2 regions of the Oceanimonas sp. GK1 genome follow, and region 2 is predicted to be linked to the other one. Evidence: predicted binding sites of a transcription regulator. Region 2 holds the regulator's gene; the other holds the start of a gene.
What was found. Region 2 encodes sigma-54, which starts transcription at its own class of promoters, with help from an activator protein. Its sites were predicted from a motif close to TGGCACNGTTTTNGCTT; they were not measured.
Positions count from the first base shown of each region.

Region 1 (8,528 bases), 930 kb from region 2:
GGGTCTGGACCGACGAAGAGTCCGGCCAGACCATTATCGCCGGCATGGGCGAACTGCACCTGGACATCATCGTGGATCGCATGAGACGCGAGTTCAAGGTGGAGGCCAACGTGGGCAAGCCCCAGGTGGCCTTCCGCGAAACCATTCGTGGTTCCGTGGAGCAGGAAGGCAAGTTCGTGCGCCAGTCCGGTGGTCGTGGTCAGTTTGGTCACGTCTGGATCAGAATCGAGCCCCAGGAAGAGGGCGCCGGCTACACCTTCGTGAACGCCGTTGTGGGTGGTGTGATTCCCAAGGAATACATTCCCGCCGTAGACAAGGGCATTCAGGAGCAGATGAAGCAGGGCGTACTGGCAGGCTACCCGATTGAAGACATCAAGGTAACCCTGTACGACGGCTCGTTCCACGATGTTGACTCTTCCGAAATGGCCTTTAAGATCGCCGGCTCCATGGCGTTCAAGGCGGGTTTCATGAAGTGTAACCCGGCTCTGCTCGAGCCCATGATGAAGGTGGAAGTGGAAACCCCCGAAGATTACATGGGGGATGTGATCGGCGATGTAAACCGTCGTCGCGGCATCATCGAAGGCATGGAAGACGGCCCCAGCGGCAAGATTGTGAACGCCCTGGTTCCGCTGTCCGAAATGTTCGGTTACGCTACCGACCTGCGTTCGCAGACCCAGGGTCGTGCTTCCTACTCCATGGAGTTTGCCAAGTACGCCGAAGTGCCCGCGAACATGGCCGAGGCAGTGATTGCTGCCCGCCGAGGTTAATTAATCTTTGTTAAATCTTCCCGTCCGTCCTGTCGGACGGGAGCAAATCAGGAAGGACTAGTCCGTGTCTAAAGAAAAATTTGAACGTACGAAACCGCACGTTAACGTTGGTACCATCGGCCACGTTGACCACGGTAAAACCACTCTGACCGCTGCCATCACCAACGTGCTGGCCAAGCAGTTCGGCGGTTCCGCTCGCGCCTTCGACCAGATCGACAACGCTCCGGAAGAAAAGGCCCGTGGTATCACCATCGCTGCTTCTCACGTTGAGTACGACACCGAAGCCCGTCACTACGCTCACGTTGACTGCCCCGGTCACGCTGACTACGTGAAAAACATGATCACCGGTGCTGCCCAGATGGACGGCGCGATCCTGGTGGTTGCTGCCACCGACGGCCCCATGCCGCAAACCCGTGAGCACATCCTGCTGGCCCGCCAGGTAGGTGTACCTTACATCGTTGTCTTCATGAACAAGTGTGACATGGTTGACGATGAAGAGCTGCTCGAGCTGGTAGAAATGGAAGTACGTGAGCTGCTGTCCGAGTACGACTTCCCGGGCGACGACATTCCGGTTATCCAGGGCTCCGCCCTGAAAGGCCTGGAAGGCGATCCCGAGTGGGAACCGAAGATCCTGGAACTGGCTGCTGCCCTGGATTCCTACATTCCGGATCCCGAGCGTGCCATCGACGGTGCCTTCCTGCTGCCGATCGAAGACGTATTCTCCATCCAGGGCCGTGGTACCGTTGTGACCGGTCGTGTAGAGCGTGGTATCGTTCGCGTGGGTGAAGAAGTGGAAATCGTGGGTATCAAAGACACCACCAAGACCACCTGTACCGGCGTTGAAATGTTCCGCAAGCTGCTGGACGAAGGCCGTGCCGGTGAGAACGTGGGCGTGCTGCTGCGTGGCACCAAGCGTGAAGACGTTGAGCGTGGTCAGGTTCTGGCCAAGCCGGGCTCCATCACCCCGCATACCGACTTCGAATCCGAAGTGTACGTACTGTCCAAAGACGAAGGCGGCCGTCACACTCCGTTCTTCAAAGGCTACCGTCCTCAGTTCTACTTCCGTACCACTGACGTGACCGGTACCATCGAACTGCCGGAAGGCGTTGAGATGGTAATGCCTGGCGACAACATCAAGATGGTTGTAAGCCTGATCGCTCCCATCGCGATGGAAGACGGTCTGCGTTTCGCCATCCGTGAAGGTGGCCGTACCGTAGGCGCCGGCGTTGTAGCCAAGATCCTCAAGTAATTGAGGATTGGCGCCACAAGCGCTGCAAGAAAGGAGGCTTCGGCCTCCTTTTTTTGTTTTTGCACTTGTCTCCATGCCTTTATGTTAGTAATTTCTAATTTAAAGGCATGGCTGCAGTGCTATGGTTCGCTGCAGGCAGGATGAAACAAGAGGACAAGCACATGGACATCAGGCAGGTAACAGCGGACTTTGCGGTGGCGGATCAGGTCACCGCCGGCGATCTGGCCCGGTTAAAGGCACTGGGATACAAAACCCTGATCTGCAACCGCCCCGACGGCGAAACCGCCGGCCAGCCGGCGGCGCAGGCGCTCGCCGCCGAGGCCAGCGCCCAGGGTCTTGCCTGGGAGTGGATACCCATCGCCTCGGGCCATTTCAGCGAACAGGCCATTGCCGACTTTGACGCTGCCCTCGGTCACCATGAGGCACCGGTGCTGGCCTTCTGCCGCACCGGCACCCGCTCCATTACCCTGTGGGCCCTGTCCCGGGCTGGGCAGCAGCCGGCGGAGGACTTGCTGCGTCAGGCTGCCGCCGCCGGCTATGATCTGTCGGCCCAGGCCGAGCGGCTGGCCGCTCTTCACCTGGCCGCCGGCAGCAAAGGCTGAGCATGCGCCTGCCCATACTGGAGTGGGGGCGGGGTTACGACAGGGCCACCCTGGCGCAGGACGGCAGTGCCGCACTGATTGTCACCCTGATGCTGATCCCCCAGTCGCTGGCCTATGCCATGCTGGCCGGCCTGCCGCCCGAGGCGGGGCTGTACGCCAGCATACTGCCGCTGGTGATCTACGGCCTGTTCGGATCCAGCCGTACCCTGTCGGTGGGACCGGTGGCGGTGCTGTCGCTGATGACGGCGTCCACCCTTGGCCAGCTTTCCCTGCAAGGGGTGCATTACCTCGATGGCGCCCTGGCGATGGCGCTGCTGAGCGGCGGCTGGTTGTTGTTGTTCGGGCTGTTGCGGCTGGGCTTTGTGGCGCACTTTATCAGCCATTCGGTGATGTCGGGGTTTATCAGCGCCTCGGCGGTGCTGATCACCCTGAGCCAGCTGCGCCACCTGCTGGGGGTGCCGCTGGAAGGCGCGCTCTGGCAACTGCCGGGGGCCCTGCTGGCACAATGGCGGGCGATGCCGGTGGCCACCCTGGCGGTGTCTGCCATCAGTCTGGGCGTGCTGTTCTGGGCCCGCGGCGGGCTGGGGGCATTATTGCGGCGCTTGGTGAGTGCAAGCCGCGCCTCGGCCCTGGTGCGGCTGATGCCGGCGGCGGTGGTGGTGGTGGCCATTCTGCTGTCTTATGGTCTGCAACTGGAGGCGGCGGGGGTGGCCGTGGTGCAGGCCATTCCCGCCGGGTTGCCGGCCTTTAGCTGGCCTGAATGGAGCGCCTTGCCCTGGCGCGAGCTGATGTTGCCGTCTCTGCTGCTGGCCCTGGTGGGCTTTGTGGAATCGGTGTCCATCGGCCAGACCCTGGCCGCCCGGCGGCGCCAGCGTCTTTCTCCCAACCAGGAGCTGATCGGCCTGGGGCTGGCCAACCTGTCGGCGGGGCTGTCCAGCGGCATGCCGGTGACCGGCGGCTTTGCCCGCTCGGTGGTCAACTTTGACGCCGGTGCTAAAACCCCGGCGGCGGGCATGTACGCCGCCCTCGGCATCACCCTGGCCGGGCTCTGGTTTGCGCCCTGGCTGAGCGGGCTGCCCCAGGCGGTGCTAGCGGCGACCATAGTGGTGTCGGTACTGGGCTTGTTTGACTGGCGCCAGTTCGGCCATACCTGGCGCTATTCCCGGGCCGATTTCAGCGCCCTGTGTGTGACCTTTGCGGTTACCCTGCTGGGGGGCGTGGAGCCGGGGCTGGTCAGCGGTATTTTGGTGTCCTTGCTGCTGCATCTGTACCACAGCCACCGGCCGCACTGGGCCGAAGTGGGGCGCATTGCCGGCACCGAGCATTTTCGTAACCGGCTGCGCCATGAGGTGGAGCTGCGGCCCTCGCTGTTGTGCCTGCGGGTGGATGAAAGCCTATATTTTGCCAATGCCGGCCAGCTGGAAGACATCATCGCCACCCTGGTCAGTCTGCGGCCGGGCCTGCGCCATCTGGTGCTGCAATGCAGCGCGGTGAACCGTATCGATGCCTCGGCGCTGGACAGTCTGCTGATGATTAACGAACGGCTGGCACTGGCCGGCATTCGTTTTCACCTGGCGGAGGTCAAGGGGCCGGTGATGGACCGACTGGAGCGCAGCGAGCTGCTGCCGCGACTCAGCGGTGAGGTTTATCTCACCCTTTTCCAGGCCTGGAAAGCGCTGAGTGAGTCTGGCCCTGTCGAGGCGCCGCCAGCCATTTTCGACGGTGTGAACTGACGGCGTTTTTTTCAACAAAATTAACTTGCACTGATAACCGCTATCATTTAGATTTGCCCTGTACGCGGAGGACATTATTCATGTATGTGTGTTTGTGCAAGGGCATTACCGAACGCCAGTTGAAAGAGGCCATTGCCGAAGGCAATACCGAGTTTATGGATCTCAAGCGAGAGCTGGGGGTCGGCTCCCAGTGCGGTAAATGCATTCCCGTGGCCCTCGCCATTCTGGCCGAGGAAACCGCCAAAAACGCCCTCTATTACGAAGTGGCCTGACCGCACCGTTTTCTGCGACAAAAGCTCCCTTGTGGAGCTTTTGTCGTTTTGGGCGTGTAAAAAAGGGTATCTTCTGCCCTTTTGCGCACCGGCGCTTTAGCTGCGGCCCAGCTGTTTGTAGGCGTAGCGGGGGCGGGTATTCAGGATCTGGTTTTTCTGCTCCTCGGTCATGCTGGCCGGGTTCAGGCCCAGCACGCGAAAAGTCAGCAGGGGGCGGGCTTCCAGCGTGATCATCAGAGGCTTGATGGTCTGCAGGCTGTGTTCGCCGGGCTCGCCATAGGCATAAGTGAGAATGCCCTGATCCAGCAAATTTTTGACGCAGGGCTCGGTGACCGGCAATTTTATGACGCTGCGGCGCTGGATCACGAACTCCCGCAATACCGCCTTTTCACTGGCATCCAGGTACTCCAGCAATTCCTTCAGCAGCTTTTGCCGGGTCAGCCGCTGTTTACGATAAAACACGTGCTGAAACAGCAGGATGGCGGCAATGGAGAGAAAGTAGGTCGCCGACAGCACCATGGCCAGCACGAACAGCAGCCGGTATTCCCCCAGCCAGGCCCCAAACTGGCCGGCAAACAGCCGCTCGGGCAACAGGGTGATCATCAGGCAGCTCAGCATCAACCAGCACATAAACCAGTTCAGCGTTGAGACCTGTCGCAGCTCCGGCATTGTTCGTTTCTCCGATGGGTAGCAGTCGTCCGGGTTCAGCAATATTCATGCCATTGGCATGGCGGGGCCGGGAGGAGCCGGCCGCTGAGGACGGCATGTTAAAAATGCACTCAGGGTAGGACGAAAGGTGACAGAAAATTTGTCTTTATATTAAACGTATACAAATATCTGTTAACTTTGTCTCGGTTTTGTGTTTTATTAGTCTCCAGTTGGTAATACTTTAGTATGGCTAGACAGGGAGTCATGAGTAAATGAATACGGTTTCACTCGAACAGGCACTGGCAATCACTCAGGGCGCGCTACAACGGGGCAAGGAGATGTCGGCGGCGCCGCTGACCGTGGCGGTGCTCGACAGCGCCGGCGTGCTGGTGTCACTGCAACGTCAGGACACCGCCAGCCTGATGCGCCCCGATATCGCCATTGCCAAGGCCTGGGGCTCCATTGCGCTGGGCCGCAGCTCCCGTGGTCTGGCGGAAATGGCCGCGGCTCGCCCGGGCTTTATGCAGTCGCTCACCACCCTGGGGGGAGGCAAAATCCTGCCTGCCCCGGGTGGAGTGCTGATCCGTGATGAGAACAATCTGATTATTGGTGCCGTTGGCATCACCGGCGATTTGTCCGATGTGGACGAAGCCTGTGCCGTGGCCGGTATCGAGCAGGTGGGCCTGAAGGCCGACTGCAGCTGACCGAAGCCGGCGGCACCCAAGGTGTTGTTTTGGTCGAGGGGTAACCTTGGTTACTCTTTTTTTCACGCTCACCCATGGTGGGCGTTTTTTTTATGTATTTTTACCGGATTCCGGTATGGTTGGCAAAAACAAAGCCACCCCTTTGTGGCCGGAGCCCAATAAACAAGCATGTCACGGATAAGAGCCAGAAACGAAGAAAAGATCATCCGCGCCGCCAGCCGGGTGTTTGCCGAACACGGTTACGCCGCTACCAAGACCGCCGAGATTGCCACCCTGGCGCAGTTGCCCAAGCCCAATATCTACTACTACTTCGGCAGCAAGGAAAACCTCTACCGGGCGGTGCTGGAAAGCGTCACCGAGCCGCTGCTGGCCGCCTCGGCCCCCTTTGAGGAATATTCGGATCCGGTGATGGCACTGACCGCCTACATTCGTGCCAAGCTGCTGATCTCCCGGGATTACCCCTATGCTTCCAAGGTGTTTGCCAGCGAAATCATGCACGGTGCGCCGCACCTGCCGGAAGACATCATCGCCCGCCTGAGCGAGCAGACGCGCAGCTTGAGCGACAAGCTGAGCCACTGGATGGGGCAGGGACTGATTGCCCGCCTTGAGCCCCGGCACCTGCTGTTTGCGATCTGGGCCTCCACCCAGACCTATGCCGACTTCAACTGGCAGATCACCATGGCCCTGGGCAAGGAAGAGCTCGACGACAGCGACTATGACCAGGCCGCCGAGGTGATCACTCGGCTGGTGATCGAAGGCTGCCGGGTCAAATCGGTGGCCGAAACCTGAGTCGTTCAGCCGGGCTGATTCTTGGCCTGGTTACCCAGCTCCCGGTCCGGCATGGCGAACCCCAGCAGCAGGCAGATCAGGCCGTAGGCCGACAGCGAGGCGTACACCGGGGTCGCCCAGTCGGTTAGTTGCTGCTGGTACTGCCAGCCCAGCCAGATCACTCCCAGGGTGCCGCCCAGGGAGCGGCAGAAGTTCATCAGCGCCAGGCCGGCCCCCAGCTGGTTTGAAGGCAGGGCGTTCTGCACCGCAATGGAGCAGGCCACGATCAAAAAACCGATGCCGATGCCGCCGGCAATCAGCCCGCCATGCAGCCAGACGCCGTTCAGCCGCTGGCTGAACAACCCCCACAACACCACGCACCCCAGCCCCAGCAGCAGCCCGCCACTCCAGGGAAAGGGCCGGCAGTAGCCCGCGTGGGAAATACGTTTGCCGCTGACAAAGGTACCGACGGTCACGCTCAGAATAAACCACAACAACACGCGGCTGGTGTCATCCGGGCTCAGCCCCTGCTGCTGCTCCAGCGCCAGCGGCAGGTATACCAGCAGCCCCAGGCGCACGCCTTCGGACAGCGCCAGCAACAGCACCGCAATGGCCATCAGCCGGCCACCGAGCAGGCGCAGCGGCAGCACCGGATGAGGGTGGCGCCATTGCTGGATCAGCAACACCAGACTGAGCAGGGCAGCGCCGGCCAGCAGCGCCGGCTGAAACGGGGCCAGCGCCGGCAGCAGCTCGGCGGTGTTGGTGGACAGGCCCCAGCCGGTACCGGCCAGCAACAGCAACCCGATACCCCAGTGATCCGGCGTGCTGTGGGCGCCCTTGTGGCCCAGCCCCTTCAACGCCCAGTAACTGACCGCCATGGCCAGCAGTCCCAGGGGCAGCTTGAACAGGAACAGCCAGCGCCAGTCGAAGCGAGCCACCATAAAGGCACCCAGCAGCGGCCCCGCTACGCTGGAGACCGCAAACAGGGTGGAGATCAGCCCCTGGTAGCGGCCTACCTGGCGGGGCGGGATCACATCGGCAATCACCGCAAAAGACAGCGCGATCAGGCCGCCGCCGCCGAGGCCGGTCAGCAGCCGGGTGGCCAGCAGCAGCGGCAGGCTGTCGGTCAGGGCGCTTGCCAGGGAACCCAGGGTAAAGAAGCCCAGGGCCGCGGCCAGGCAGGGCGTGCGGCCAAAGCGATCGCTCAGCCGGCCGTACACCGGCATGGTCAGGGTCATGGCGAACAGATAGCTGCTCACCAGCAGCGGCGCCAGGGCGGGCGAGTCAAAAATCTGCCCCAGCCGGGAAATGGCGGGCATCAGCAGGGTGATCTCCAGTGCCCCCAGCATGATGGCCAGCGCCACCCCGGCAAACACTCGGTGCGCCTGCCGGCTTTGCCGGTCCTGAATGGTTTCGGACATGATAAAAATGCTCCCACTACACTTTAATAAAAAGGCCGGCCGGCTTGCAGAGTGCCTGAAAACCGTTTTTGCAGCAGGCAGTTAACTATGAACTCGGCGGCAGCCGCAACCCGGGTGTAAAATTTTTGTTGACCGCAGGGTCAGATTTTAATTTAATTAGATGTGAAGATATTAACAACTCATTTGTTCGGCCAGGCGCTGTAACCCCTGAAGGAGGCAAGCCGTGATCACCTTTTTGTTAAATCAGGAGCTGCGACAGGAGCAAGACCTGTCCCCCAACATGACGGTGCTCAATTACCTGCGCACCCGCGTCGGCAAGACCGGCACCAAGGAAGGCTGCGGCTCGGGAGACTGCGGCGCCTGT
Region 1 is NC_016745.1:3,489,709-3,498,236, reverse strand. Features, by position in the region: gene fusA (elongation factor G) at 1-767, shown strand, start outside; gene tuf (elongation factor Tu) at 832-2,016, shown strand; gene GU3_RS16395 (TIGR01244 family sulfur transferase) at 2,178-2,618, shown strand; gene GU3_RS16390 (SulP family inorganic anion transporter) at 2,621-4,351, shown strand; gene GU3_RS16385 (bacterioferritin-associated ferredoxin) at 4,432-4,623, shown strand; gene GU3_RS16380 (superinfection exclusion B family protein) at 4,720-5,292, opposite strand; gene GU3_RS16375 (heme-binding protein) at 5,544-5,975, shown strand; gene GU3_RS16370 (TetR/AcrR family transcriptional regulator) at 6,144-6,764, shown strand; gene GU3_RS16365 (MFS transporter) at 6,770-8,164, opposite strand; gene xdhA (xanthine dehydrogenase small subunit) at 8,388-8,528, shown strand, end outside.
Region 1: the regulator sigma-54 is predicted to act here: its motif matches at 5,329-5,345, upstream of GU3_RS16380 (superinfection exclusion B family protein).

Region 2 (8,528 bases):
GCTGTCGGGCTTGATCTGACCGCCGATCAGACGCAGCAAGGTGGTTTTGCCAATGCCGCTGGGCCCCATGATGGCGGTGATCTTTCCGCGCGGAATGTCCATGCTGATGCCCTCGTAAAGAGTGCGATCACCATGGCTGAAGCAAAGGTCCCTTATCTCGACAAGGCTTTGACTCACGCTGTGTCCCCGCAAAAAAGAAAGGATTGTAGGGGTTCGGCCGAATATCGGCAACCGAATGACACCGAATTTGCGCCACCCTCTGACCCAGGAGACTCAGGACTCAACGCATCAAGCCGGTCGCTTCTCGGGCCGGGCTTTTCTATAATGGCGCCGCCTCAGTGTGGAGAAAGCCATGTCAGCAGAATTTGATTATCGTACCACCGCCCGTCGTGTTCTCGATATTGAAAAGGCGGCCCTGGACGGCCTTTATCAATATTTGGATGAGTCCTTCAATCGTGCCTGCCGGCTGATGTTTGACTGCCCCGGCAAGGTGATTGTCACCGGCATGGGCAAGTCGGGCCATATTGCCAACAAGATTGCCGCCACCCTGGCCAGCACCGGCACCCCGGCCTTTTACGTGCACCCGGGGGAAGCCAGCCACGGCGACCTGGGCATGATCGACAGCCGGGACGTGGTGCTGGCCCTGTCCAATTCCGGGGAAAGCGAGGAGATCATCGCCCTGCTGCCGGTGCTCAAGCGCCGCGGCCTCAAGCTGATCTGCATGACCGGCAAGCCCGAGTCCACCATGGCCCGGGAGGCGGACGTGCACCTGTGTACCCGGGTCGAGCAGGAAGCCTGCCCCCTGGGGCTGGCCCCCACCGCCAGCACCACCGCCACCCTGGCCATGGGCGACGCCCTGGCGGTGGCACTGCTGGAAGCCCGCGGTTTTACCGCTGACGACTTCGCCCTCAGCCATCCGGGCGGCGCCCTGGGCAAGCGGCTGCTGCTGCGGGTGGCGGACATCATGCACAAGGAAGAGCGGGTGCCGAAAGTCGCCCTCGATACCCTGGTGATTGAGGCGCTGCTGGAAATCGGCCGCAGCGGCATGGGCTTTACCGCCGTGGTCGACGCCGAAGGCCGGCTGGCCGGCATCTATACTGACGGTGACCTGCGCCGCACCCTGGATCACAAGATAGATGTGCACCACACTCGCATCGCCCAGGTGATGACCCGCAGCTGCACCACGGTGCCCGCCGGCATGCTGGCGGCGGAGGCGGTCAAACTGATGGAAGAGAAAAAGATAAGCGGCCTGCTGGTGCTGGACGAGGAACGGCGCCCGGTCGGGGCCTTTAACATGCACGATTTGCTGCGCGCGGGAGTGATCTGATGACGGTACAAACCCTGTATGGCGCCGTAACCAAAGAGGTCTGGCAGCAACTGAAAGCGGTTCGCCTGCTGATCTGCGACGTGGACGGCGTGCTGTCCGACGGCCTGATTTACCTCGGCAACGAGGGCGAGGAATACAAAAGCTTTTGCACCCGGGACGGCTTTGGCATCAAGGCGGTGCTCAATGCCGGTATCGAGGTGGCGGTGATCACCGGGCGCAGCTCGCGCATCGTCAGTGACCGCATGAGCGCCCTGGGCGTGCGCCACATTTACCAGGGCCAGAGCGACAAGCTGCACAGCTACGGTGAACTGCTTGCCCGCCTGGAGCTCGCGCCGCAACAGGTGGCCTACATCGGTGACGACGTGGTGGACTTGCCGGTAATGCAGGACTGTGGTCTGGGCGTGGCAGTGGCCGATGCCCATCCGCTGGTGCTGCAGCGGGCCGGCTACACCACCCGCACCCCGGGTGGCCGGGGCGCGGTACGGGAACTGTGCGATCTGCTGCTTGATGCCCGTGGCACGCTGGAGCAGGCCGAGGGCATGAGTATATGAGCCGCCAGACCTGGCTGTTTGGTGCCTTGTTCGTGGTGGCCCTGGCGGCCTGGCAATGGTTTGGTAACGACCGCCGAGCGCCGGTCAGTGAGCAGGACTTTCAGCCGGACTTCGTGGCCACCAACCTGACCAGCATACAGTACAACCGGCTGGGGCTGCCCTACCGGGGCATGCAGGCGGAGCATGCAGAGTACTACGAGTCCCTGTCCATGACCCTGATGAAAAAACCTGTTATCTTGCTTTATTCCCCCGATGGCCAGCCCCAGTGGCGGCTGAGCGGGAATGACGGCACCATCAACACCGGCGACAACGCCGTACTCACCGGCAACGTCGTCGGCAAGGGGCTGCAACCGGATGCCCTGGTGGAAACCCTGACCACCGAATATCTGGAAATGGACTTTATCAATAATCGGCTGCGCTCCAACCAGAGGGTGCGGCTGGAAAGCCCGCAATACCAGGCGGAAGGCACGGGCCTGCGAGGCAGGCTGGATCAACAAACGGTGGAATTACTGAATGAAACCCGGGCAACTTATTTCAATCCTTAGTCTTGGTGGCCTGCTTGGCCTGGGTCAGGCACAGGCCAGAGACAGCGATTACCGCCAGCCGGTCACCATCGACGCCGGGCGTCAGCTGGTGGAGCTGGCCGACAACAAGGTCACCTTTATCGACCAGGTGGTGGTCAAGCAGGGCAGCATTGACGTGCGCGCCGACGAGCTGGTAGTGATCCGCAACGAGCAGGGGCTGCAGTCGATGACCGCCAAGGGCAGCCCGGCCACCTACCAGCAAGTGCTCAACAACGGTCAGCCGGTGCATGCCGAGGCCCGGGAAATTCACTATGACATGCGCGCCCGCACCATCACCCTGGTGCAGGACGCCAAACTCAAGCAAAACGACAACATCGTCACCGGTTACCGCATTCGCTACTTTATCGACAAGGAGCAGATGGAAGCCGAAAGCCAGGGCGGCCAGGATCGCGTGACCACCATCTTCCTGCCCGAGCAGGTGCAGGACCTCGATAACCAGGATCAGAACTAAGCATGGCGATACTGAAAGCGCGCGGGCTACAGAAAAGCTACAAGGGCCGCAAGGTAGTGGCCGACGTCAGCCTGACCGTCAACACCGGCCAGATCGTGGGTCTGCTGGGCCCGAACGGTGCCGGCAAGACCACCTCTTTTTACATGATAGTGGGCCTGGTGCAGCGGGACGCGGGCAGCATTACCATCGACGATCAGGACATCAGCCACGAGCCGATGCATGTGCGCGCCCGGGCCGGCATCGGCTACCTGCCTCAGGAAGCCTCCATTTTTCGCCGCCTGAGCGTGGCCGACAACCTGATGGCGGTCTTGCAGACCCGCAAGGATCTGAATGCCGACGGCCGTAACGAAAAAATGGAGCAGCTGCTGGAAGAGTTCAACATCACCCATATTCGCGACAGCTTAGGCATGAGCCTGTCCGGCGGCGAACGGCGACGGGTGGAGATCGCCCGGGCACTGGCGGCAGATCCGCGCTTTATACTGCTCGATGAACCCTTTGCCGGCGTGGATCCCATTTCTGTCATAGACATCAAGAAGATCATTCTGCACCTGAAGGAACGGGGTCTGGGCGTGCTGATCACCGATCACAACGTGCGCGAAACCCTGGACGTATGCGAAAAGGCCTATATTGTCAGTCATGGCCATCGGATTGCGGCCGGGACCCCGGCGGAGATACTGGCCAACGAACAGGTCAAAAAGGTCTATCTCGGCGAACAATTCAGCCTTTGACGGCACCGCGACGCGGTTGATTAGGAAGGACGTTGCAACGAATGAAGCCCACTCTTCAGTTACGCCTTGGCCAACAGCTGACCATGACCCCCCAGTTGCAGCAGGCCATTCGCCTGCTGCAACTGTCCAGCATGGAACTGCAGCAGGAAATCCAGATGGCCCTGGACAGCAACCCGCTGCTGGAGCAGGAGGAGCCGGACAGCATCAAGGTCGACGACAACCGCAACGAAGAGCAGATGGCTTCGGATACCGCCATGGAGCGCAACCAGCTGGGTGAAGATCTGCCCATGGACACCAGCTGGGAAGAGGTGTACACCGCCTCTCCCGTCAGCGGCGGCGCCGGCCTGCCGGAAGGGCTGGAAGACACCGTCTACCAGGGTGAAACCACCGAAAGCCTGCAGGACTACCTGATCTGGCAGATGAACCTGACCCCCTTCAGCGAGACCGATCAGGCCATTGCCCTGGCCATTATCGACGCCATCGACGATGCCGGTTACCTTACCGCCGATATCAACGACTTGCTGCAGGCGGTGTCGGCGGACGAGCTGGACATAGAGGCGGACGAAGTGGAAGCCGTGCTCAAGCGCATTCAGCACTTCGATCCCGTCGGCGTGGCCGCCCGCAGCGTGCAGGAATGCCTGTGCATTCAGCTGGACCAGTTTCCGCCCGACACCCCCTGGCTGGCCGAGGCCCGCAACCTGCTGCTGCAGCACATGGACCTGCTCGGCAACCGGGACTATCGCAGCCTGCAGCGCAAGACCAAACTCCGGGAAGAGGAGCTGCGCGCAGTGCTGGCCCTGATCCAGCAGCTCGAGCCCCGCCCCGGCAGCAGCATTCTTCAGGGCAACTCCGAATACGTTATTCCCGACGTGGTGGTCACCAAACGCAGCGGCGCCTGGGTGGCGGAGCTCAACCCCGAGGCCATGCCCAAGGTACGGCTCAACCAGACCTATGCGGCCCTGGCCAACAAGCCCAGAAACAGCGAAGACGGCCAGTTTATTCGCAACCATTTGCAGGATGCCAAATGGTTCCTCAAAAGCCTTGAAAGCCGAAATGAGACGCTGCTCAAGGTTGCCAATTGTATTGTTGAACAACAACAGGCATTCTTTGAGTATGGAGAAGAGGCCATGAAGCCCATGGTGCTGAACCATGTGGCGGAGGCGGTGGAAATGCATGAGTCCACCATTTCCCGGGTGACCACCCAGAAGTTCATGCACACCCCCAGAGGCGTGTTTGAACTCAAGTACTTCTTCTCCAGCCATGTGGGCACCGACGATGGCGGTGAGTGTTCTTCCACGGCAATTCGCGCCCTGATCAGAAAACTGGTCGGGGCCGAAAACCCGGCCAAGCCGCTGAGCGACAGCAAAATTGCCCAGCTGCTGGCCGACCAGGGGATCAAGGTGGCCAGGCGGACCATCGCCAAGTACAGGGAGTCACTGGCCATTCCCCCTTCCAATCAGCGCAAACGCCTGGTTTAAAGGCAACGACAGAAGGAAGACGTTATGCAAATTAATCTGACTGGACACCATGTCGAAATCACCGATGCACTGCGTGATTATGTAAACAGCAAGTTTTCCCGGCTGGAACGCCACTTCGATCACATCACCAATGCGCACGTCATCCTCAATGTGGAAAAAATGCAGCAGATTGCCGAGGCCAAGCTGCATGTCAGTGGCGGTGAGCTGTTCGCCAACGCCCAGCACGAAAACATGTATGCCGCCATCGATGGCCTCATCGACAAGCTGGATCGCCAGATCATCAAACACAAAGAGAAGCTCAAGCAAAAGTAACCATGGAAGTCGCCGACATACTAAGCAGGGACTGCACCCGCAGTGCAGTTCCCTGCACGAGCAAAAAACGTGCTCTGGAAATCATCAGCGAGCTGGCTGCCGACCACCTCAATATCGGCAGCCAGTCGCTTTTTGACTGTCTGCTGGCCCGGGAGAAAATGGGCAGTACCGGCATTGGCAACGGCATCGCCATTCCCCATGGCCGGATCGGTAATGACAACAAGGCGACGGCCGTACTGCTTACCTTTGCCGAGCCAGTGGAGTTCGATGCCATCGACAATCAGCCGGTCGGTCTGGTGTTTGCCCTGCTGGTGCCGGAGCAGGAATGCAAACAGCACCTTAAAACCCTGTCGCTGATCGCCGAGAAGCTGAGCAACAAGCAGGTCTGCCGGCAACTGCGTCAGGCCGGCAGTGACGAAGAACTTTATCAAATCATGATTTCAGCCTGAGGAGCCAAGATGCAGCTGGTGATTGTCAGTGGCCGTTCCGGGTCGGGCAAGACAGTGGCGTTGCGGGTGCTTGAGGATCTCGGCCACTACTGCGTCGACAACCTGCCGGTGGCACTGCTGCCGGAGCTGGTGCGTCTGCGCCAGGACAAGCCCGGGGCCGTGGCCGTGAGCATAGACGTACGCAACCTGCCCGACAGTCCCGAGCAGCTTGAGGCCTTTCTCGCCGAAGTGCGGGCCATGGACGACGTGCAGCTGTCCAGCTTCTTTATCGACGCCGACAACTCGGTGCTGATCCGTCGTTTTGGCGACACCCGTAGGCTGCATCCCCTGTCCCGCCACAGCCTGACCCTGGACGAGGCCATTCGCGAAGAAACCCACCTGCTGGCGCCGCTGTCGTCGGATGCGGATCTGCGCATCGACACTTCCGCCTTGAGCATTCACGATCTCAGCGAGATCATTCGTGAACGCATTCTCGGCAAAAAGGAAAAGGAGCTGAACTGGGTGTTCGAGTCCTTTGGCTACAAATACGGTGTGTCCAAGGACGCCGACTTCGTGTTTGACGCCCGCTTTCTGCCCAATCCCCACTGGATTGCCGAACTTCGCCCCTATACCGGCCAGGATCAACCGGTGGCCGACTACCTGGGCAGCCAGCCGGAGGTGATGAAATACCTGTGGCAGCTGGAAAACCTGCTGATCACCTGGATGCCCCACCTGGAGCGCAACAATCGCAGTTACGTCACCGTGGCCATCGGCTGTACCGGCGGCCAGCACCGCTCGGTGTTCATCGCCGAACAACTGGCCCGGGTCTTTACCCAGTTGGGCAAAAGCGTGCAACTGCGCCATCGTACCCTGGAAAAACGCCATGCCGAAAATTGAACGCGACCTGCAGATCGTCAATAAACTGGGGCTGCATGCCCGGGCCGCCATTCAGCTGGTGCAGCTGACCCAGCAATTCGACGCCGAAGTGACCGTCTGCAACCAGCACAAACAGGCCCCCGCCAACAGCGTGATGGGACTCTTGATGCTGGAAACCGCCCAGGGGCACGCCATTCGCGTGGTGGCGGAAGGGCCGGATGCCCAGGCGGCCATGGACGCCGTGGCCCGGCTGGTGGCAGATCGTTTCAACGAGTCGGAATAACCCTCAGCCGGACACCGAATGACAGAGCCCGCAGAGCAAAGCAGCACCCCGGATCATCTGGAAACCATTACCCAGGCCCTGAACAGCGGCATGTTCGTGCACGTACGCCGCATGCTGCAACAAATGCGCCCGGGGGACGTGGCCTGGCTGCTGGAATCGTCTCCTTCACCCAGCCGCAAGGTGCTGTGGCAGCTGATCGATCCCGACGACTACGGCGAGATCCTGGAAGAGCTGTCGGAAGAGGTACGGGACGGCATCATTCGGCTGATGGAGCCGGAAAAACTGGCCAGCGCCCTGGAAGACATGGAGTCGGACGATCTGGCCTATGTGCTCAGGGATCTGCCGGAGCAGCTGTTCAATCAGGTGCTCACCGAAATGGACGAGCAGGACCGGCACCGGGCCGAGCTGGCCCTGTCCTACCCGGAAGACACCGCCGGCTCGCTGATGAACACCGAGTTCATTACCCTGCGCCCGGACGTTACCATCGATGTGGTGCTGCGTTACCTGCGCCGCCACAGCGAACTGCCGGAAGGCACCGACACCCTTTATGTGGTGGATCAGCACAACCGCTTGCTGGGGGATATCTCCCTGGCCAGCCTGGTGGTGCAGTCCCCCACCACCACGGTGGCGGAAGCCATGGACACCACGGTAGAAGCCATTCCCCTGACCATGACCGACACCGAGGTGGCCAACCTGTTTGAGCGCCACGACTGGCTGTCGGCCCCGGTAGTGGACGACAGCAACCAGTTGTTGGGCCGCATTACCATCGATGACGTGGTCGATATTATTCGCGAGGAAGGCGAGCACTCCATGATGGGCATGGCCAAGATGGACGACGACGAAGACACCTTCGCGCCGGTGCTGATCAGTGCCCGCCGCCGCTCCATCTGGCTCACCGTCAACCTGGGTACCGCCCTGGTGGCGGCCAGCGTGTCCAACATGTTCGAAGAAACCCTGTCGCAGCTGGCCACCCTGGCCATTCTGATGACCATAGTGCCGTCCATGGGCGGCATCGCTGGCAATCAGACCCTGGCGCTGGTGATCCGGGGCATGGCGGTGGGCCATATCGGTGACAGCAACGCCCGCTGGCTGCTGACCAAGGAAGCCCTGGTGGGCCTCATTAACGGCATGGTGTGGGCCCTGGCCATCGCCGTTGTGGTCAGCCTGTGGAAGGGCAGTTGGGAAATCGGTCTGGTGATCGCCGCCGCCATGTTTATCAACCTGTCGGTGGCGGGCCTGGCCGGCGCCAGCATTCCGCTGGTCATGAAGCGCTTCAATATCGACCCGGCCCTGGCCGGCTCCATGGCGCTGACCACCATCACCGATACCGTGGGCCTGCTGTCTTTCCTGGGGCTGGCCACGCTGATCCTGCTGCACTGAAGCGGGAAGCCAGAAGCTGTTCAGGAGTTAGCTGTAGGCGCCGCTTTAGCCGGCGCAATACCGCAGACCAGCCGACACATCCAAAGCCTGTTGCACAGGCTCTGCCGGCTAAAGCGGCAGCTACCACAAC
Region 2 is NC_016745.1:906,213-914,740, reverse strand. Features, by position in the region: gene mlaF (phospholipid ABC transporter ATP-binding protein MlaF) at 1-177, opposite strand, end outside; gene GU3_RS04315 (KpsF/GutQ family sugar-phosphate isomerase) at 353-1,327, shown strand; gene kdsC (3-deoxy-manno-octulosonate-8-phosphatase KdsC) at 1,324-1,878, shown strand; gene lptC (LPS export ABC transporter periplasmic protein LptC) at 1,875-2,423, shown strand; gene lptA (lipopolysaccharide transport periplasmic protein LptA) at 2,392-2,913, shown strand; gene lptB (LPS export ABC transporter ATP-binding protein) at 2,916-3,641, shown strand; gene GU3_RS04290 (RNA polymerase factor sigma-54) at 3,683-5,119, shown strand; gene hpf (ribosome hibernation promoting factor) at 5,144-5,431, shown strand; gene ptsN (PTS IIA-like nitrogen regulatory protein PtsN) at 5,434-5,880, shown strand; gene rapZ (RNase adapter RapZ) at 5,890-6,756, shown strand; gene GU3_RS04270 (HPr family phosphocarrier protein) at 6,743-7,018, shown strand; gene mgtE (magnesium transporter) at 7,037-8,398, shown strand.